Regions from separate parts of the Bacillus sp. 2175 genome, predicted to be linked through region 1. Evidence: riboswitches for the same ligand, from Rfam matches in the RefSeq annotation. Region 1 holds a riboswitch; the other holds the start of a gene.

The links. Region 1 has a riboswitch for magnesium ahead of mgtE (magnesium transporter). Riboswitches for the same ligand answer to the same signal wherever they lie in the genome.
Region 2: it holds a riboswitch for magnesium, as region 1 does, so the genes downstream of both, ACXKY9_RS15550 (FtsW/RodA/SpoVE family cell cycle protein) here and mgtE (magnesium transporter) in region 1, are expected to answer to the same signal.

What each region holds. Positions count from the first base shown of each region.
Region 1 is NZ_CM173819.1:2,250,391-2,262,090, forward strand. Features, by position in the region: partial or broken gene ACXKY9_RS11840 (RNA ligase family protein) at 239-601, shown strand; gene bla (class A beta-lactamase) at 720-1,682, opposite strand; gene ACXKY9_RS11850 (hypothetical protein) at 2,460-2,705, shown strand; gene ACXKY9_RS11855 (YxeA family protein) at 2,720-3,076, shown strand; gene ACXKY9_RS11860 (lysozyme family protein) at 3,492-4,073, shown strand; gene ACXKY9_RS11865 (reverse transcriptase/maturase family protein) at 4,649-6,472, shown strand; partial or broken gene ACXKY9_RS11870 (lysozyme family protein) at 6,584-6,664, shown strand; gene ACXKY9_RS11875 (GNAT family N-acetyltransferase) at 6,969-7,475, shown strand; M-box (ykoK) riboswitch at 7,724-7,900, shown strand; gene mgtE (magnesium transporter) at 8,110-9,438, shown strand; gene mgtA (magnesium-translocating P-type ATPase) at 9,841-11,700, shown strand, end outside.
Region 2 is NZ_CM173819.1:2,986,040-2,997,739, forward strand. Features, by position in the region: gene ACXKY9_RS15540 (phosphodiester glycosidase family protein) at 1-202, opposite strand, end outside; gene mgtE (magnesium transporter) at 360-1,688, opposite strand; M-box (ykoK) riboswitch at 1,970-2,135, opposite strand; M-box (ykoK) riboswitch at 2,642-2,818, shown strand; gene ACXKY9_RS15550 (FtsW/RodA/SpoVE family cell cycle protein) at 3,003-4,124, shown strand; gene ACXKY9_RS15555 (aromatic ring-hydroxylating oxygenase subunit alpha) at 4,312-5,280, shown strand; partial or broken gene ACXKY9_RS15560 (HXXEE domain-containing protein) at 5,501-5,569, opposite strand; partial or broken gene ACXKY9_RS15565 (Ger(x)C family spore germination C-terminal domain-containing protein) at 5,751-6,010, opposite strand; gene ACXKY9_RS15570 (DUF1259 domain-containing protein) at 6,745-7,164, shown strand; partial or broken gene ACXKY9_RS15575 (linear amide C-N hydrolase) at 7,169-7,685, opposite strand; gene gad (glutamate decarboxylase) at 7,896-9,365, opposite strand; gene ACXKY9_RS15585 (lipid II flippase family protein) at 9,587-9,850, shown strand; gene splB (spore photoproduct lyase) at 10,219-11,247, opposite strand; gene ACXKY9_RS15595 (transcriptional regulator SplA) at 11,244-11,507, opposite strand; gene ACXKY9_RS15600 (hypothetical protein) at 11,683-11,700, opposite strand, start outside.

The DNA of each region.
Region 1 (11,700 bases):
ATAGAAGTAAAGAATATTGAGAAAACCAAATGAGATAAAATAGATACAGTAGAAAGGCTACTACAGGAAGTAATTAATCGTACGAAGTTAGATGGTGAAAATACATCTCTTTATAAAGATGCTATTCATGCAAGGTCGTTATCAAGTGGTCATAACCCATCGAGAACATGGGTAAAAAAGTTACAAGGAAGTATGGGGGGATAGAATTCCAGAAGGCTGGAGGATATGTGGTGAAAATGTGTATGCTTGTCATGGCATTCACTACACAGCACTGACGTCCTATTTTTATGTCTTTTCAATATAGAATGAGAAAAATGAATGTTTATCGTGGGATGCAGCAGTTGCATGGTGTAAAAAGTTAGGCCTTGCACACGTTCCAGTGTTATATCGTGGCCCCTATAATGAAAAGGTAATTCGTTCGTGCTACAACGGTACTTCACTCTTTGGAGGGATTCAGGAGGGGTATGTACTTAGATTAACGGATGCGTTTCACTATAATGATTTTTCAAAATCCATAGGGGCATTTGTTCGAAAAGACCATGTGCAAACTAATCAGCACTGGATGACACAAGCGGTTATCCAAAATAAATTAGCAAAATAAAAACACGCAATTCCAAATGGAACTGCGTGTTTTTTCTTTTTTTAGCATCATTTGACGTTCATGTATGGTTACTCTTATTAGAGAATATGTCCCCTAACCACGGAAAACTATTAATTTATTAGTTTTTATTCGTAACTTTTAAAGTATCTAATACGACTTTAGTTGTGTCTGCAATAAGCTTATCATCATATTCTGCATCTTTTTTATCATGATTAGAAAGGATGGCAAGAACAATTGGTTTTTTATTTGGTGGCCAAATAATTGCAATATCATTCCTTGTTCCATAAGATCCTGCGCCTGTTTTATCAGCTACTTCCCATCCTTTTGGTACGCCCGCACGAATCAACTTATCTCCAGTCGTATTTCTCTTCATCCAATCTACTAATAATTCACGTTTCTCTGTTGGAAGTGCAGATCCTAATGTAAATGATTGAAGTGTCTTAGCGATCGCTTCTGGTGTACTGGTATCGCGCGTTTCTCCAGGATGTACTTCATTTAATTCAGGTTCAAATCGTTCAGATTTAGTAACCGTATCTCCCGTTTCTCTCAAGATTTTTTCAAATGCGGATGGACCACCTAACTTTTTAAGAATTAAATTATGTGCCGTACTGTCACTATATCGAACAGAAGCATCTGCAAGTTCTTTTAACGTCATTCCTGTATACACATGCTTTTTTGTAATTGGATTATAATTAGAAAGGTCTTCACGCGTATACGTAATCCCTTCATCAAGAGCTTCTATTGAGTTCTGACGTAAAAGAGCTCCCGCTGCTAATGATTTAGATGTAGAGGCAAATGCAAAACGATCATTTGAATGATAAGCAATAGTTTGATTTGTACCTGTATCCAGAGCATAAATACCAAGCTTAGCATTATATTCTTTTTCAAGCTTAGCAAAAGAATCATGACCTGTATTTTCTTGTTTAATTTGCTTTATTTGTTTTGTTTGCTTTGTTTGCTTTGTTTGCTTAGGTGGTTCAGATGGAGTATTACTATTAGAACACCCTATTAGTGTTACACATGAAAGTAATACGACGGGTACAATCTTTTTGTAGGTAAAGAACTTGTTTAAAACGTACATGAATTTTCAACCTCTTTCAACGATATATGGATTTTGTTTTGGTATTTTAAATACCGATGTTAATTAAAGCGGGTGTTGGATACCGATACTTCTGAAGTTGAATTTTAACAGGCTAAGCAGAACCAAAGCGTTTATATGAATGAACAGTTGCTGTTTAGGGTGTTTCTTTTTTTATAGTTTACCCGTGAAAGTATTAAACTCGTAACATTTAAATGAAGTATCTCAATACACACTTTTTTACATCACTTTACTTTGGGGAATAATAAGTCCTTTCATATTTTTAGGGATACACATAATAGACACTCTAAGTAATAAATTTGTTCCATTTTAACTTGGTAAATGGTAAAGAAAATACAATGAATTGTAAATGAAATCTGTACGGGAATCTAGTACCGTATAGTACAGTGCATATGAAAAACTCCTCAATGCTATCTCTTAAAAAATAATAATTCTCGGCTTTATAAACTGTCTTTTCAAAAATATTGCGAACCTGTAAGAAAAATGAAAGGTAATTCAATATGAGATAAACAACCTTACTACAATGAAAAACAGAATCATTATTAAAATCATGAGATACGATATCAAGTTATTTGCGTGTTTAATACATTTTACCAAATATTCCAGTTTTAATAGGAAAAGTTAAAATGTAGACAAGTATCTTCTATCAAATCTCATTCTTAGTGTGTACATTTGGAGGGGATTTCTCATATGAAATTAGTAAAAGTAAAAGATCTTAGTTAGGAGAAAGATGAGAATGCTAACAAATTCTATGGGAAGGTGAAGAAAGAAGGTAGCGTAGGTCTATTCATTAAGAGTAAGCTTGAGGAGATTATATCAGCTAAGTTACTCTTTAGCGACACAGTTAATCCTGAGGGGATGAGACAATTACAAAAGAACAGCAAGTTGAATTTCACTTCTAAGAGGGGGCAGACGCCTCTCTTTTTTTATGTCGCAAATAGCATTAATTCGTTAAGTAATTTATATGAGATTATCTTAAATAAGTTAGTTAAGAAAGAAAAATAAAAGTGAGTAAAAAGATAAAAATATACAGGTACGTAAAAAATAAGGAAGTTGTATTTGCAAGTGTTTTAGTTTGGTGTGATATCAACCGTATTGGTAAAGGTGAATATTACGTTCAAATTAATATGGATGGAAAAGGAGGAGTTTCAAAATCTATGGATGGTAAAGTGATGGGAAAGGAGTATGAATATACATTATCGGGTTTTGATAAGGAAGGTAAAGAAAAAGAGTTAGAATTTATCGCACAAAAGAATCTTCGTAAAGAAGCATTCCTACGTGTATATCATTTAGATAAAAAAGGTGTAACAGCTTGGGAGGAAGTGCAGGAAGATGAGCTTCCTAAGAAAGTAAAAGAAAAACTAGGTGTGAAATAATCATTTATTTGTGATGGTGGATTCTCCTACGTCGAGGGTTCGCCGTTTTTTTATTATATGTTATGTTGTAGTTTTTATATAAAGCATATTGAAAAGATAGGGTAAATCATCTGGAATGATACCTCCATTATTAATAATTTGTACGTTAACCTTTCCATTATTACTAAATCCATTTATATCAACAAATTTCCCCACATACCCCTTTGTACCAATATCTTTTAAAGTACGTATAAAAAATGCCCTTTATCTTATCTTTATCTTATCTTTACCTTATCTTTAAATTTTTATATTAAACTTAAAACCTTAAAGTATTGATGTTTGAGTCTAAAAAGGGCGGGAGATAGATGTTCATTACATAGTTTGTAAATAACCAATTACCTTTGAAAAATTAAATTTTTTATACGAGGAGGAATATATGAAGGATACAAGTAAAAAACAAATTATAAAAGTGTTCCTTATTAGTATTTTAGGCTTAGGAATAATACTTGGAATGCTATATTTTAATCATAAAACCAATATTCAAAAAAATAAAGCGCTAGCCACCGAAAAACGTGTATTGCAATATGAATCTACCTTGAAAAAAGAATTAGAAAAATATAATTTAGGAGAGAAAACAGCAGTTTTATTAGGAATTATGTACCAAGAGAGTAGAGGTGAGGGAAACGATCCTATGCAGTCATCCGAATCACTTGGATTAAAGCCAAATGAAATTCAAGAGACAAGCTTGAGCATTGAACAAGGGGTAAAACACTTTGCTAAAATGTACAAATATGGAACGGACAAGGATGTTAGCATGGATACAATTATTCAAAGCTATAATATGGGGCCAGGGTATATTGATTTTGTTGCTAGTCAAGAAGTTAAACAACACTCGGAGGATTCAGCCAAAAAGTTTTCTAAGATGAAAGTTGATCAAAATCCAGCGATGTATACTTGTGGTGGAAATAAAAATAATTTTAGGTATCCATATTGTTATGGTGATTTCGTGCGCCCATAAGGGGGCAAGGAAAAACGGTGATTGCAAGCTGTTAGGTCAACCCTAAAAGACCTAGTATCACTTGGCTAACCTTGGAAGGAAACTGAAAGGGGACAACAGCATGCCAAGAAAGCCGTAAGTTGGCTAAACATCAAGTCAAGACTGAGCGGCCAGATATAAAGTATAGATAAGGATGAAGGCTAAACCGCTTGAATGATAGCACAAGGGAGGCCACCGTAACTAGTCTCGAAAGATGTTTATAAACGAGATTCAACAGATATCATAAAGATAGTGTGAGTCATCTTATATGAATAGGGTTATCTGTTGCCCACTTCTATATGGAAGAAAAGTGTGAACGTCACATCCGACACTATACGTGCAAATTCCTTGTTTACTAAATGGGGATTGTCTAAGTTAGAATGCCTGCGAGGCTATTGAGGATAACTTCAAGATGTAACAGTCAAGAAGTATGGCTCATGAATATCTAATATGACAACGGAGCCTTCGTAGTAGTCAGAGCTAGGGAAAGCCTAGTACAGGGCGAAGGAAGGCAGTCTGTTAGCTTATTACCAAATTGGGGAGGTGCGAAAGGCACTATGCAATGTCCAAAAATAGTACTAAGCAATCTGCGAACGAAGAGTCTTAATAAGGAATATCAATATACAAGACTTTATCGTAATTTATATAACCCAGATTTCTTTTTATTAGCATACGATAATCTAAGTAAAAATGATGGCGCATTAACGATAGGAGTAGACCAAAGGTCTATTGATGGTTTTTCTATGAAGGAAGTGGAGGACTTGATAAGTGTTTTAAAAAGTAAAAGCTATCAACCATATCCATCTAGAAGAACCTATATTGAAAAGAAAAATGGCAAGAAAAGGCCATTAGGAATTCCTAGTTTTTATGATAAATTAGTCCAAGAAGTTATACGTATGATACTAGAAGCAATATACGATTCAAGCTTTTCTAGTTCATCACATGGATACCGAAAAGGAAAGGGATGCCATAGCACGTTATTAGAGATAAAGCGCACATTTACAGGTAGTAAATGGTTTATCGAAGGAGATATTAAAGGATTTTTCGACAATATTGAACATCATACTCTAGTTACAATTCTTAAAAGAAGAATAAAGGATGAGGCGTTTATAGAGTTGATCTGGAAATTCTTACGAGCTGGATATTTAGAAGAATGGAAATTTCATAATACCTATAGTGGAGCGCCTCAAGGTGGAATCATTAGTCCAATACTTTCTAATATTTATCTAAATGAATTAGATGTTTATATGAAAAAGTATCAGGATAGATTTGAATCAGGGAAAAAGCGACAAATTAATAAAGAGTATAGTAATTTACAGTATAAAGTACGAAAGATTCAAGAGAAAATCGATACTGCCTATCTAAATGGAGAAGTAACACGAATTACGGAACTAAAAGAACAACAAAAAGTTTTGAAAGGGAAGTTGTTACAAACACCTTATAATAATCCAATGGATGAAAATTATAGAAGGCTCAAATATGTAAGATATGCGGATGACTTTCTTATTGGAGTAATAGGTTCTAAAGAGGATGCAATTCTTATTAAAAATGAGATAGCTTCATTTTTGAAAGAAGAGCTAAAATTAGAATTATCTATGGAAAAGACTCTGATAACAAATGCCTTCAAGAAACACGCTAAATTTCTAGGATTTGAAATTAAAGTGTTTAAAAGTGAAGCAACACGCATTAACAGTCTTGGGAGAGCTTCTAGGGTTCTTAACGGTAAAATTCAATTAAAAATGCCACATGAGGCATGGATAAAGAAACTTCAAAAGTATCAGGCCATTAAAATGTGTGCCGATGGCACTTGGAAACCTCAGCCAAGAGGATATTTCCAACACAATGAAGATTTAGAGATTATCACGCAATATAATAGCGAAATTCGAGGGTTATACAATTACTATCGACTAGCTGAAAATGTGAGCAATCACATGCACCGCTTTGCATATTTCATGTATTATTCAATGTTGAAAACTTTTGCGTCAAAATACAGAACACGTACGAAACAAATTCGAAAGAAATACGAAAAGTACGGACAATTTACTGTACAGTATGAGACAAAGAAAGGAATGAATAAAGTTCATTTCATTGAAAGAAAGTTTCCAATGACAAGAAATTTATCACTAGAAGGAACAGACATTTTACCAAATACTCGGCATGTAATGAGTACGACTAAATTGTCAGATAGAATCAAGGCGGAAACATGTGAACTATGCGGAGCTAGCAATGTTGTGATACATATGCATCACATTAAGAAATTAAAGAATCTACGAGCAAAGTCAAATAAATCATATCTTGAAAAACAAATGATAGCGAGAAATCGAAAGACTATCGCACTCTGTAAAGAGTGTCATATGAAAAGACACAAGGGCGAGATATAAAATGCAGAAGACAGATGGAGAGCCGGATACATTGAGAGATGTAAGTCCGGTTCGGGGAGGAACATTTGGAAACCTATCACAGGAATGTAATAAGGCGCTGGATGTTTACTCTACACATATGCCACAAAGGTAAATGAAAAAACAAAACTTATTGAAAAACTTCTTCGAAATGTACATAGTTCTTCTAAATAAGTTGCAGAATGAAATATAATGATACCCAGTTATTAATAATAGTATCTAAGAAAAAAACTACTTCCTTTCTTAATTCATATGATTTTTAAAAATAAATCCTATAGATGTTAATATTTGTTATATAATATATTTGTCAAAGCATTACCCCTAAAATTTCTACAGTCAATCTGTAAGATAGTTTGTTTGGCCCGTATATTCACCTTAAACTAAAAAGAACTTGTAGAGATTCCTACAAGTTCTTTTTAGTTTAAGGATTAAATGAGGATTTAAAATATAGTTGCAATTTTTTGAGGGGGAAAAGTAAATGTTTATAAAAACAGAAAGATTATTAATACGAAAATTTGAGTTCAAAGATTGGCAAGCTGTTCATGAGTATACATCAGATATCAATGTTATGAAATACATACCTGAAGGTTTTTTTACTGAAGAAGATACAAAAAACTTTGTAAATGAAAATATTGGTGAAAACGCTAAGAACTTTCCTGTAGTATTAATTGATAAAGATATTTTGATTGGTCATATAGTTTTTCATAAATACTTTGGTGAGCATACTTATGAGATTGGTTGGGTGTTCAACCCTGAATATTTCAATAAAGGATATGCTTCTGAAGCAGCACAAGCTACATTGGAATATGGGTTTAAGGAATTGAAGTTACATAGAATTATAGCTACATGTCAGCCACAGAATATACCATCATATCGAGTGATGGAGAAGATTGGAATGAGAAGAGAAGGCTATTTCAGGAAGTGTATACCACATGGGAATGAATGGTGGGACGAATATTATTACGCTATTTTAGAAGAGGAGTAAAGCCTCATAACGCATTATTAAAAGAAAATGTTCCTCCTGAAGTTGTAAAAGCGGTAGCTAGAATATGAATGGAAACAATTTGATGGAAACGGTCAGCCAATCATAGCGTAAGACGATGGAATTGGCATTATGTAAATTACTATTGTTGTTGATATTGTCTTAATTGAAAAAATAAGTTCTGTTATTACTTGACAAGTTCAAAAATAGTAGATATGCTTTAACACGAAACGAACAAAAAATTTGAGATATCTATGACCTGTTAGGTGAGGCTCCTATACAAACACAGGCTATTGCCCAAAAATATCGAAAGATGCCAATGGGTAGAACAGGAATTGTCGGATTAAGGCTCTTCTTAAGATAGCTAAGTGATGAATGATTCATCCTTTACGTTGTATAGTGCCAAAACTCAACTAGGGGGAATGAGCTTTATTTAGCTATGTCTTTTTTAGCAACCTCCTTTAGTTGAATTACTAAGGGAGGTTTTTTATATGCAAAATTTTATTTGTAATAAATCTTTTATAAAAGGGGGGAAGACTAATGATTGATGATATTGATCCCATATTTATGAAGAAATTAGTTTTCCTAGAAGTGGGAAAATGATACCAAGTACCACTGTCCTTAAGGAGGAATTACGATGAAAGAATGCTTACAACAATTATTAGCAACAAAAGATACACACTTAGTGCAAGAGCTTATAAAAATTCAATCCTACGATATTGCAATGGAAATAAAAGGTTTTCAACATAAAGATCAGATATCTTTAATAAAATGTTTTCCTACTGAAAAAGGTGCGAAAATTCTCAGTTATCTTACACCAGAGGAGCAATATAATATTTGTACCAATTTGCCTGTGGATAGAGGAGAAGAGCTATTAGCTAGGCAATCTATTGATGACCTTGTTGATGTAATTCTTTCAATTCATCCACTTCAGGCTGAAAAACTTATACAACTTTTGTCTGAAGAATCTCAACAAAGAATTAGAAGTCTGCTGGTTTTTCAATCTGGAACAGCGGGCAGTTTGATGACAATTGACTATATTGCTGCCAGGGAAAATTGGAAAGTGAAAGATACGCTGTCGCATATTAGAAAAATTGGGGCAGGGGTTGAATCAATTTCGTATATTTATGTTCTGGATACACGTGGTCAGCTTAATGGAATTGTTTCTATTCGTGAATTATTGCTAGCTTCAGATGATAAAACTTTATCATCGATAATGGCATCAGATGTTATTTCAGTTTCAGTGAACCTAGACCAACAGGAAGCCGTACAAAAACTAATGGATTATGATTTATCCGCTATACCTGTAACAACGATGGATAATCGGATGATAGGTATTATAACCTTCGATGATGCAATGGATGTTTTCGAAGAAGAAGCAACTGAAGATATTCAAAAATTAGGAGGGAGCACCCCATTAGATAAGCCATATTTCGAAACTTCTATTTGGCAAATATACCGTAAACGTATAGGTTGGTTATTACTTCTGTTTGTAGCAGAAGCATATACTGGTTCTGTACTTCGGCATTATGAAGAAACATTAACTCATGTAGTTGCACTGGCTTTCTTTATTCCGTTGTTAATTGGAACTGGTGGAAATACAGGTACACAGGTCGTAACTACATTGGTTCGAGCTGTAGCTCTAAATGAGGTGAAATTTAAAGATATATTTCGTGTTATGAAAAAAGAAGCATTAGTAGGCCTTTTACTAGGGCTTACATTAGCCGTGGCAGCATTAATTCGTGCGTACACTTTAGGCGTAGGTACAGAAGTCGCGCAAGTTGTAGCTATTACTGGATTGTTCATTGTTATTTGGTCGTCCATTGTTTCATCTGTATTACCCTTGATTTTAAATAAGTTAAAGCTGGATCCAGCTGTTATCTCAGGTCCGTTCATTACGACATTAGTCGATGGAACGGGGTTAATTCTGTACTTTACCATTGCAAAAATGTTACTAGGGTTATAAGAAACTTATATTAAGTTTTTTTTATACCTAAGTTCGTTCCCGCAAAGTTTGTAGACAAACTCGTTGGAAGTATAGAGAAAGAGAGAATAGAAATGAAAAAAGTATTCAAGTTACTGGAATATCCGTTGGTGTTTTCGCTTATCATTACAATTGTATTTGGAATTTTGATTATGTATAGTGCTAGCTCAATTGTTGCAGTTGAAAATTATGGCTATAGTAGTTTTTTGTTGCTAATAAGAGGGAACTTATAAATAAAAATTACTATTTATGGTGAGAATAATACTATTTAAGTGCTATTGAACTTCTGAATTTAATTGAAAATTCAGAGTAATTATAAAAATGTAGTTTTATAATTATTTTTTTAAAACAGGGGAATTCTATTTATTTGGATAGGAGGTAAATTTGTTGAGATCTAATAAAAAATATTTTTATAAACAGGAAGTATTAAGCAAAAATTATAATATGCTAATTGAAATTGCAAAAAGTGATGTTAAATCAACGTTAGATTTTTTTAAAACAACGTCTCAAGGGCTGTCTCACGAGGAAGCTACTAAGAGGCTTGAAGTGTATGGAGAAAATAAAGTAGTTTCTCAAAAAAGAATAAAATGGTATATAACATTATTTAATTCTTTTAGAAGTCCGTTTATTTCTCTTCTAATTATATTAGGAATGTTATCTTTTTTTACCAATGATATAAAAGGTACTATTATTGTGGGAATCATGGTGACGTTAAGCGTATTAATTCGGTTCATACAAGAAATTCGTTCTCAGAAGTCTATAGAAAGATTAAAAAATCTTGTATATGAAAAGGTAACTGTTCTCAGGAAGGGAAATATTCCTTATAAAGAAAATAAGAGAACTTTATTGGAGGAAAGTGGAAAGTTACAAATTGGTCTTGAGGATCTTGTACCAGGGGATATTATAGAATTATCTGCTGGAAATATTGTGCCTGCAGATGTACGGATTATCTCATCAGAAAATTTACTTGTAAATCAATCATCTCTAACAGGAGAAGCATTACCCGTTGAAAAATCAAATCAGTATTTCCATATGTACAAAAAACGTAAAATTAGAAAAATCCAAAATTTAATTGAATTAGAAAATCTCTGTTTTATGGGAACTCATATTATAAGTGGTACAGCAAAAGTAATAGTTGTAGGTACTGGAACAGATACTTACTTTGGTTCAATAGCAAAGAATCAGGTTAAGATGAACAAGAAATCTGATTCTAAATTCGATAAAGGGGTAAGCAAAGTTAGTTGGCTATTAATTAAATTTATGATCATCATGACTCCTATTGTCATGATAATCCATGGGGGTATTAATGGAAATTGGTATGAGGCTTTTTTATTTGCAATTGCTATAGCAATTGGACTCACTCCAGAAATGCTTCCAATGATTGTAACAGCTAATTTAGCTAAAGGCTCTATTAATATGAGTAAAAAAAAGGTACTTGTAAAACAACTATCTTCTATTCATAACCTTGGAGCTATTGATATTCTCTGTACCGACAAAACAGGCACGTTGACAGAAAATAAGATGGATCTGGTACGCCATACAGATACAAATGGAGAGAAGTCGGATGAGGTTTTAAGATTAGCGTATATAAATAGTTACTTCCATACAAATAATAAAAATGAAATTGATTTATCAGTTATACGTTATGTAAAAGATAGTAGTAAATATGATTTGTCTCAATACTCCAAAATAGATGAATGTCTATTTGATTTTGATAGAAGAAGAGTTTCAGTTGTTATAGAAAAAAATGCTAACGAACGAATAATGCTTTGTAAAGGTGCAGTTAGAGAAGTTGTATCAATTTGTAGTTTTATAAAAGAAAATAATAAGATAATTCCTATTACAGATGAAATCCAGCGTAGAAATAAACACCTAATTGAACTCTGGCAAGAGCAGGGGATGCGAGTTGTTGCAGTTGCATATAAACAATTAAATAGTGATAAAGTGGGAAGTTATTCTATAAATGATGAATCAGATATGATACTCGTTGGATATGTAGGTTTTTTAAATCCACCCAAACAATCGGCTATCGCTGCACTTCATACTCTACAAAAGAAAGGAGTACAAGTGAAAATTTTAACAGGTGATAACGAGTCCGTGACAAGAAATGTATGTAGGAAAATGGGCTTGTATATAGGAGAACCAGTACTGGGTTATGAAATTGATAGTCTTCCTGATAAGGTATTAGGAAAACTTGCAAGTAAAACAAGTGTGTTTGCAAAATTAAATCCTAGTCAAAAATTC
Region 2 (11,700 bases), 740 kb from region 1:
TATCTTGCAGTTTATCTAGTTCCTTTTGGGATAGGAATGTATATTTCGCATATTGTGGATGCTGAGAAGTTAATATACTCCCAGCGATTGTTATACGAAGCTCTCGGCCATAGCTAGTACCAAATAGTATTCCTACGCCAATAATCATTAAAATAGAAAATAGAAGCAAAATTCGTTTGAAGATTTTTCTTAGATGTTTCATAGTTTTATCCTCCAGCATTCATTACATTCAATAAATCCATTAAAATATTATTTATCTAAAGACAAAAGTGTTTGATTTCCTCATGCCTGAATTCCCCACTATGTTTTAGCAATTAAGGCAACATACTTATTCCGGATTTCGTTTTTTTAGTGTATATTTATAAATTTAATAACGTTTTTGCAACCATGAAGTAAATTATTAATCCTGTTCCGTCAACAAATGTTGTAATAAATGGACCTGAAACAACTGCAGGATCTAGTTTTAATTTTCTTAGAATTAAAGGTAAAACAGCTGCTACAAGAGAAGCCCAAATAACAATAAATAATAAAGTAATTGCTACAACTTGCGCAACTTCTGCTCCAACTCCTAACATATAAGCACGAATGAGCCCAGCTATCCCAAGTGCAAGTCCAAGAAGCATACCAATTGCAAATTCTTTTTTCATTACACGGAAAATGTCTTTAAATTTTAACTCTCCAATACCAATTGCACGAGTAATTGTTGCTACAACCTGTGTTCCTGTATTCCCTCCAGTACCTACTAATAATGGAACAAAGAAAGCAAGGGCAACTACAGTTTCAATTTCGTCTTCAAAATACTTTAATACTGTACCTGTATATGCCTCAGCAACAAAAAGAAGTAATAACCATGGTAGACGTTTTAGGAAAATGCTCCAAATACTAGCTTCAAAGTAAGATTGATTCAATGGTTCACTTCCGCCTAACTTTTGAATATCTTCTGTAGCTTCTGCTTCCATAACATTCATTACGTCATCAAATGTTATAATACCAATCATTTTATTATTTGCTGTTGTGACAGGTATTGCTGCTAAATTATAATTCAGTAGCTTTTTTACAACTTCTTGCTGGTCAACTTCAGCGTGTACTGAAATTACCTCTGGCATCATGATAGTAGATAATATCTCTTCATCTGCTGCTAGTAATAACTCATGTATGGAAACGATTCCCTCAAGATAACCATGACTATTAAGAACATAACTATAAGATATTGATTCTACATTTTCAGAATGTTCCCTAATGTACTTCAATGTCATTTTTACTGACCAATTTCCTCTAACTGCAACAAAATCACTTGTAACAAGACTTCCTGCCGTTTCAGGTTTGAAAGTCATTAATTTTTTTACGTTATGTTTTGTAATTTTATCTAGATACGCCATTAATTTAGCCTGTTCTTCCGGATGAACCGCTAGAAGTAAATCTACTAATTCATCAATCGGTTGTAAATTCAGTAACTTTTTAGCTTTATTTTCAGATAAGTGAATTAAGATATTATATTTTTCTTCTGCACTCATATATTGAAGAACTTTAGAGCTTTTTAATACAGGAATCGTATTTAGTAATATGACTTGATCTTCAATTGAAAACTGTTTTACTTCTTGCGCAATATCATACGACGGAAGACGTAAAACTTTCTCTGCATCCAAGTTATTTTGGGTTATAAGTAATTCCTTTAATAATTTCTTCATGTTAACTCCTCCTCATATTGCTAAGGGAGACTCTAGAGTTTCATGAGTGGTTTTGTTTTATTTTATCTGTCTTAAATTTTTTATTAGAGCAATAATAGTTACATTGCAATCAATTCATTAGTTAGAATTACCTCCTTTTTGAATATAGACAAGATAAAAATAAATAACATTAAACAGAAAAACCTTTACTCAAAAAGGAGTAAAGGTTTTTTCACAATACAAACAAATGATTATTAAGACAGCTCTGCCGAAATCACAGAGGTGCCTTTCTATCAAATCGTATACCACTCCCTCGTTGAGTTTTAGCACTGTATAGCATAGGTTTTTATAACCAGCTACATTAAGAAGGGCCTTAATCCGACCGTTCCTGTTGACCCATTGGCGTCTCTCGACATTTTTGGGCAGCAGCGTTTCTCTATACAGGAGCCTCACCTAACAAAGTTTATTGAATTACTTCAAAATTTAAACCAGAATTTAATATTTGTCAACTGACTTTCAATTCCATTTATAAAAAAATCTTTTATAGAAAATGAAATTATATTTTATTATAAATTTAAAATTCCCCTTAAAAAACATAGAATTCAAATAGATTTAATTCGAAGAAACGTAATAAAACATATGAAACTTATTATTTTTAATCAAATTCCAACTTTATAACAAAAGATGAATAATTAGTCATTCTGTATACAAAAAGAACATTCACAAAAAATCTTCTTTTATGATTAAAATCTTCTTTACTGTTTATCAAATTTATATGGTTAAACTACTTAATCAAACGATACACTACAAGTCAAAAATATGTACTTATACAGAATGATTACAGACATTTTTTTATATCATTTCTCAAAGGACTATAAAGCAATAAAACAAATAAAATTAGCAATATGGTTGCTTGACAAGCAAAAAAAATATATTTATGCTTGCTACACGAAACAAACACATAAAATTTATATTGCTTAACCTGTTAGGTGAGGCTCCTATGCAAACACAGGCTATTGCCCAAAAATGTCGAAAGACGCCAATGGGTAGAACAGGAATTGTCGGATTAAGGCTCTTCTTAAGATAGCTAAGTAATGAATTTTCATTACTTTACGTTGTATAGTGCCAAAGCTCTACTAGGGGGGAAAAGCCTTATTTAGTCATGCCATTTTGAATCCCTCTAGTTACATACTAGGGGGATTTTTGCGTAAAAAACAGGGAATAAGTGATAGAATCTTTCTAAACAAAAGTCATATTTAGTAATTGACGAGAACAAGATTCTATTCATTAACAAATGTAATATTATGTTTTGTTTTAAATCAGGAGGATATTAAAATGAAAAAAATATTAAAACTCGATTATCTATTGCTCCTTCCTCTATTCATAACATGTACTTTAGGCATTATCATGATGTATAGTGCAAGCTCCATTGTCGCTGTCCAACATTACGGTTATAACAGTAGACATTTTGTTGATTCTCAATTAACAAAGCTACTTTTAGGAACAATAGGATTAATAATTTGTGCTTTACTCCCATATGAAATATGGAAAAAACGAATAGTCTCAATCTGTATTATGATTGGGGGGATTTTTTTATTAATTATGGTTTTATGGAAAGGAAAAGTGGTAAATAATGCTCAATCATGGATCTTTGGAATACAGCCAGCTGAATTTCTTAAATTAGGAACAATACTTGTAACAGCCCGTTTTTTTGCATTGCGACAAGAACAAGCTAAAAATAACTGGAGTGGTATCGGAAAACTTTTATTTTTTTTAGCTACAATTTTTTTTCTTATCTTTAAACAACCAAATTTAGGATCTGCACTTTTAATATTAGGTATAGGTTTTAGCATATTTCTTTGTTCAGGAATAAATATAAATCTACTAATCAAAAGAACTACCATCGGTTCTATTTTATGGTTACCTATTTTATATTATTTGATTCAATATAGTTTATCAGCAGTTCAAAAGACACGTATTACTACGATTTTCAATCCCTTTCTTGATGCGCAAGGAAATGGATATCAGCTTGTAAACTCTTTTATTGCCATTGGCTCTGGAGGAATCACTGGTCGTGGATTTGGAAATAGCATACAAAAAACAGGGTATCTTCCGGAACCACATACTGATTTTATAATGGCAATAGTTTCTGAAGAACTAGGATTTATTGGTGTATTTATTCTATTGGTGGGAGTTTTGACTATGGTACTTCGCTCCTTAAAAATTGCACAATTATGTGTAGATCCATTCGGCAGTTTTATAGCAATTGGTATAGGATGTATGATTGGTATGCAATCAGTTGTAAATTTAGGTGGTATTACGGGACTATTTCCTCTTACAGGTACTCCATTTCCATTTGTAAGTTTTGGTGGAAGTTCTTTAATGGTCAATTTAATAGCAATAGGAATATTGCTTAATATCTCAATTTTCAATAAAATAAGACATTCTCCTTTTTAAAATCTATTGTACTATAGTCATTTTTGTTACATTTAGAGAGATTATACAGGCTTTCATAATGATTTGATCAAACTGTAGATTTCTTAATTTTAGACGAACATTTAAAATATTTTATAGCATAGAATAGACAGTATACAGTAGACACCACTAATATCTACTAGGTGAATAAAAAAGAAGGAGAAAATAAATGACTCTAAATATAAATAGAGTATTCCCACGTAATTGGTATGCTGTGAGTTATGCAAAAGATATAAAAAAGATTCCAGTAAAAAAAAGAGTTGCTGGCAAAGATTTTGTATTATATCGGGATGAAAAAGACGAAGTTCAGGCCCTATCACCTTACTGCCCTCATCGTGGCGCTGACTTATCACTGGGACAAGTAGTAAATGGTAAACTAGTCTGTCCCTACCATGGTTGGGAGTTCGATAGTTGTGGTACTTGTGTAAGAATTCCATCCCAACCCAATAAACCTATCCCGAAATTTGCTCATACCCTCTCATACCCTGTAAAAGAAAAGATTGGGTTGATTTGGATATATCCTGATAATGAGGAAACTCCACCTGAATGGCAAACTTTTCATGTAATGGAGAACACTCCTTTTAAACTCTCTTTCTTCCACGCCACTTGGAATGCACACCTTACTCGATCAATCGAATCTGTGCTGGATATTGCTCATCTTGCTTATGTACATAAAAAAACGATTGGTAGAAAAACAAAAGCCGAATCAACCAATTATAAGCTGGAGGGAACACTGGATCAGTTTATATTCTCAAATGGTGATGCTTACCTTGAATACAAATTCCCACATCAGTGGATGCTTCACAGTGGCAAACAGGAGAATGAGTCATTTATTCAGTACATTACGTTTACACCAATTGATGAAGAAGAGACATTAATTATGGGATATACCGGAAGGACATTTTTAAAGTACTTCCCTTTACTAGACCAAATTTTAGCTAAATTTAGTTTAAGAGTACTAAAAGAGGATCAAATTATTGTAGAAAGTCAACATCCTAGACCTATACCAGAAGCTTTAAAAATGGAGGCCCATGTTCATGCAGATATGGCTCAAGTTCAGTTTAGAAAACGTTGGTTTCAGTTTTTACAAAATGGGTCTTGTTTTTCACTTGATTCAAGGCACGTAACGCAGTATTAAATATAGGTGTAGTGATGTTGATAGACGTGGATGCTACCCCATCGCCATCAAGCTAAAATTTTATAGTACCCCCTGAACCCAATTTTGTACTAACTCGTAACAAAAAATCCCTTCAAAAAAAGAAAGGCGCCTATGCACCTTTCTTTTGTAATTCATTCTCACTCTCTTAGCATTCAGAATCCCTTATGAATCACTTTAATGCGTCATTGTACGGACCTAATTACTCTTTAAAAAAGTAATAATTTGTCTCCTTACTTTTCAGTAACATATTTCCTCTTATTATTAAAAATAAGTCGTTTCTGCTTAATATTTTTACTATAACTCTAACTAGTGCTAACCAAAGGATCATAATAAGCCAAATATAATTTATTAATCACGTTTAAAGTACATAAGTCTGCACTGATTGAAAATGCAGAACCAGCATTAATATCGTTTAGCGTATTTCTAATCCGCTAACGACTTAAATCACCTTATTTCACTCTCTTCGGTAAAGCTGAGCCTGAATGTTCAATTACTAGATGAACATAAACATTAATGTCAGCATTACTAAAATAATTTTCACCTTGATCCCAATTCTTACTTATTTTCTTCCATTCTTTATAATTATTCCGCTTATATACTTCTCCTAATGCTAATACATCCACCTTATATTTTTTTGAACAAGCTGTATTGATTTTTGAATCCTTTGCTCCATCTCTTTTGAAATATCCTTCGTTAAGCGTTTTTTATCTCCATGCTCAAATGTTTTCAATTATTTTTGTTTCTCCAGATTTATTATAGAATCTTTCATCTAAAATTAGTCTGTTTTACCAGTTAACATAGAATTTGACAGACGAATAAATTCTTCTTTGCGATCTAAAAAAATGTATGTGCAATAAGAGTTATGTTTAACATTAACAAAACACTTAATATAACCAATAAACCATACACCCAAAATTTACTTCTTCATTGAAAAAACAACATTTTTAGCTAGATATAGTAAGTTATTTTAGGATGAAAAATTTAAAATATCTATCTTTATATACAGTTCAATATATTACTACAATTTTAACAAAGGACCACAAGCAATTGTAAAAGAGAAAATGAAAAAACAAATTAAGTTTTACCCTATACAATCATTAAAATATATTAAATTTATTGTTTAATTACCAATAAGAATTTCATAAAGAAAGCACAGACTTATTAAGGCACATATTTATCTAACCTACATAAAATAAAGATGTACAATTGCCTACTTTATGAATTTTTTATAATGATATATAGAAAGGATTCATTAAGTTATGTTTGTTGGGAAATAGCATTTATATTTCTTCTAAAATAAACAGGGTACAAATTGCACATATCGGCCTGTTTATTTTAGAGAAAAGTTGTTTATAAGTAGTTCTTTTCTTTAAAAGAAGGAACTACATTTTTTAAATTAAATTTCTAAATGAATAAATTTAGCACGAGAAAGGAATTGAACTTATGTCTAATTTAAATTTCATTTCTGATCAATTTGCTGCAATTCTTAAAGGAAAGAGTAAAATAAATCAAGGTGGTTGTTCGGTGTCTTTTCACCGCAATTTTAAGGTCCTGGTTCAAGGAAAACCAAGTGCCTATGTAGTTCCCGTCGGAGTAAGTTTTGAATCGTTGGATCAAAATGGCAATGCATTAAATTTAGGAGAAATCGCGGTTCTACAAGAAGAGATCCCTGCATTTATGAAATCAATTGTACAACAAGGAATTATTGTCAGTGCTTTACATAATCACTGGTTATACATGAATCCCTTAATTATGTATATTCATATCCAATCGGTAGAGCACCCGTTACATTTTGCAAGAAAATTGGCAAATTCATTTTTATCGTTAAGCAGCTATCCGGTTACTAATAACGAAGGGCAATAATTTATCTACAATCATAGATATAGTAATAATATGTACCAGACTCCATGCACGTTGCGCTTGTATAAATAGTATTATCTAATGTATCTTCTTCCGTTATTACTCCTCCTTTTGGAACCTCACAATTTTACAAAATACGAAAAATGACCGATATACCCTCTTCTTCGTTATCTATACCCTGAATATTTTATTTACCATACGCTGCCCGTATAAACCTTGATAGTAGGGTGAAATCTCCATTAAGTCCCATTGAACCTGAACCTTGTCCAAAAGCACTTAATGGTATATCCCCCTCGCATGGCTGCGATTTAAGACCTATATATTGTCTTACATTTTGTAAATGCCAATTAAACTCAGGACTATTAGTCACTACTCCTTGTCGATTCTAATACAATAGATTCACCCCATTTATCCGCTAAAATCCAATGTAATGGTGGAGTAACTCCTAAAGCAGGTAATGGTACCCCCAAAAAGGAAATACTAGCTACAAATTTCTTTAACTCTTCAACAGATTTGAATTGTGTCTTTCGAAACCAGAAGAAAAGCCAATAGATTTCTGAAAACTGGGCGTATGATTTGATATTGTAAAGCCCTCAGGCATCAATTTGTTCATCACCTATCATCATGTATCCCTTGGTTGAAACCATCAGCTTTTCTGTACCTCTTCCCAGTCGATAGCTCGAAAAGTTATGGGTGTTGAGCTCAACTTAACGACGACGAGAGCTGCTCCCCAATTAGTGATGAAACCCATTATCACATTTCGTATCATGTGGCATAGGTCCATCCAAGGAATCCAGAAAGGCAACGGCCTGTTTGAGGTTCCTCAAAAATAAATGCGCGAGATCCATAGAAAACCCGTTTCGAACCACAACGCGCATAATTGTCACTGCTTCTAGGTCTGGAGGCAATGGATATGCGGGTACTTGCCAGCCGAACACACGCAATTGTCGAGATAAATCATAAAGGTTCCAGTTTAATGTGTAACCTTTTTTCAGTTGCCAAGCGAAAACCGGAATATCCGAACCATCGGACAAAAGTTCGAATGGTTCCATCTCCTGAATTGCCTTGCTAAGAAAAAGAGCGACCTTTTGAGAAGCCCTTTGGACATCATAGTACCCACTTTTCCCCAAACGCAGGTAATTGTAATATTGTAGAAGCACTTGTGCGCCAGGACGTGAAAAATTCAAGGCAAAAGTCGGCATGTTCCCGCCTAAATAGGAGACGCGGAAGATTAAATCATCAGGGAGATCATCAGCTTCCCGCCAAATTATCCAACCCAAGCCAGGGTAGACTAATCCATATTTATGTCCGGATACATTGATGGACTTCACCCTCGGCAACTGAAAATCCCAGACTAAATCTGGTTGAAGAAACGGTGCTATAAATCCGCCCGAAGCCGCATCTACATGCATAGGAATGTCCAGTCCCGTTCTCTCCTGTAAATCGTCCAACGCTTTTGCAATGGCGGCAACCGGTTCGTAAAGTCCGGTATAAGTCTCACCGAGAATCGGTACCACACCAATCGTATTTTCATCCACGGCTGCAAGGACCCCTTGAGGATTTAATCGGGGATGCTCAGGGCTAACCTTCACATAGCGTGGTTCAACCTCCCAATAGTTCGCAAATTTTTCCCAAACGACTTGAACAGCAGAACTAAACACAATATTAGGCCGATCCACCGGCTTACCCTCTCTTTTTCGTGCATTTTGCCAGCGTCTCTTTAACGCAAGCCCCCCGAGCATACAGGCTTCCGACGATCCAGTTGTTGAAACGCCCATAGTTGTAAGGGGGCTGGGGGAATGCCAGAGGTTGGCTAAAATGCGGACACACCGCTCCTCAATTTCAGCTGTCTGTGGATATTCGTCCTTATCAATCATGTTCTTATCAAATGATTTAGCATATAAGTGCTCTGCGGTAGGTTCCATCCATGTACTAACGAATGTTGCAAGATTCAAACGTGCATTGCCATCAAGAGTCATTTCATCATGGACGATTTGATACGCTGTTTCTGGTAACATGCCTTCATCAGGCATGTGAAAGCGCGGAACGACTGATTCTCCTTTGCGGGCAAAAAGAGGATTTATAGAAAATTCGGGAGGCAGCTCCATTTGCACGTGACGCGGTAGATATTGTGGATTATCTGGCATAACCTCTTTTCCTTCATATGTATCGTTTTGCACTTCTTCTTTTCGATCCTGCGGCATACTAGTCCCCCTTAATTAATGGTTTAACAAATATATTATTTACAAAAAAACATTTGCTAAACCAAGGGACAATTCTAATAAAAGGTGATGCCATCATTCAAAATAAAGGAGTATAGTTTTTGATTATAAAATAGAAATTGATTTATATTTTAATGAAAATATTGAATGTTTTTAATATAATTATTGAGTTATGTATTTATAGAAACTTAAGAGGTATGATTATGGAGTTTATTACTTTTAAAGTAATTTGTATCTTTTTATTTTTAATGCTTATGACTTCTATAGAAGTTTTAGGATATGGAGTTCAACTTGTTGGGGCGAAATTAGCTTTAGTTGCATCGGCTTTTGCTAAATATAATATTATGTCTTTAATTGCTCGATTTTCTAATATGTTTCAACAACCATTTACTGTTTCTTTAGTTGATAGTACAGCAAAAAATGGTAGATTAGAATTACTAATTAAACAATTAGATTTTTGTTATTAGATTCTACTATGGGAGTAATACTTGGAGGGATTATTAGTACCATTTTTTATGAAAGTTCTTTCTAAAGCGCTAATACCATTGTCAAAAGATGATTCGTTTTTAAACATGTTCAAATTAATATGTTCACAAAAGAATTGATGCAACGTTAAAAAGAATGAGCCCGGTACAATACCGGACTTATATTCATACAACCGCTGTATTTTTCTGTTTAACTGTTGGGATTCAGTTCATAATGAAACATATTTTTACATAAAAGACTTTCGTATATAAATTTTTCAAATGATTTATTAGCGAATTGTTGACCAATATCACTTTTTTGAGTGAGTAATTTTTTAGATTGATGATATAATGAATTTTGTTCGTTTCTTTTATGTAAAATATTCTAGTTTTGCATTAGGAAAGAACTGTTTCATATAGGAATACAGATAGTTTTTTATATCCTCTTCTTCTTCTTTTTGATAAATGTATTTTCCGATTCCATATTTCCCCCATTTATACCTTCTTTTCTCTTCATCTAATTCTAGTTTTGTCATCGGGTAGTTTTTTTCAATTACTCTCTTAGCTGGCTTTGTAAAACGATGTTGAATAAATTCAAATGTAATATCATCCCGTGCATCAAGAGGTAATTCAGCATTTAGGCGTTCAAACATATGATAGTATCCTTCCTTCCAGCCTTCATGCAGGTAAATAGGAGCTACAATGAAACCAAGAGGATATCCAGCTCTAGCTACTTTTCCTGCTGCCTCAATTCGTTTAGCTAAGGGAGAAGTTCCTGGTTCAAAGTTTTTAATCACATAATCAGCGTTTACACTAAAGCGAAATCTTGTTTTTCCGTTATGTTTAGCATCAAGTAAATGATCTACATGGTGGAATTTCGTAACAAATCTCAATTTCCCATATTCAGATTCTCCAAAATGCTCAATGGCCCGTTTAAGGGTATGCGTTAAATAATCGATTCCTACAATATCTGAAGTACACGACGCTTCAAATCTTGTTACTTCAGGTGCACGCTCTTTCATGTATTTATCAGCAGCATCTAAAATTTCTTCAACATTTACATACGTTCGTATATAAGGCTTACTTCCCATCGTTGTTTGTAAATAACAATAATGACAATGTCCCATACATCCCGTCGCAAAAGGAATTGCATACTCTGCTGAAGGCTTGGAAGTATCGAATTTCAGTGTTTTTCTAACACCAACAACCAGCGTGGATTTTGCTACTCGATACCTTTGAAAATCGTTATCCCCTGGCAAATCTCTTACTTGATTATGGGAAGTAGTATGTCGAATTTCAACATCCATCTTTGAAAACTTCTCAAACAGCTCTTTCCCCAAAGGATAATCCAATGCTTTCGGTTCAAAATATACGAGCTTAGGCATAAATGGCTTATTCATTCTAACATCCCCTCTGAAATATCACCATAATAGTAAGTGTAAGCTTGGTTTGCCTCATCTTCGGTAGCATATATAGCCATCTCATTTGTTAGTGGATAATACGTTTCGTAAAGAAATAGTGCTAATTCATTAGGTCTTTCAGGATTATTTACAACTGCTGCAGCTTGTATGTTAGCTACGTCTTGAGTATGAGGATTTCGGTAAAAAATATAAACAATGTCACCAGCATGATACGTATTACTTTCAGAAGAAAATTCCATTCCATCACCATCTCATTTCATAAAATTCAATGCTCACAGTTTTACTTTCTAATTTCCTTGTAGTGTAACTATTTAATTACATTGATAATGATTACGTCATACAAACATATTTTGAAAAATGAATAATAAATGTACTCCCAAAAAGGCAAGCATATATCAATGCTTGCCTTTCGTTCTAACGACGATGTTCAAC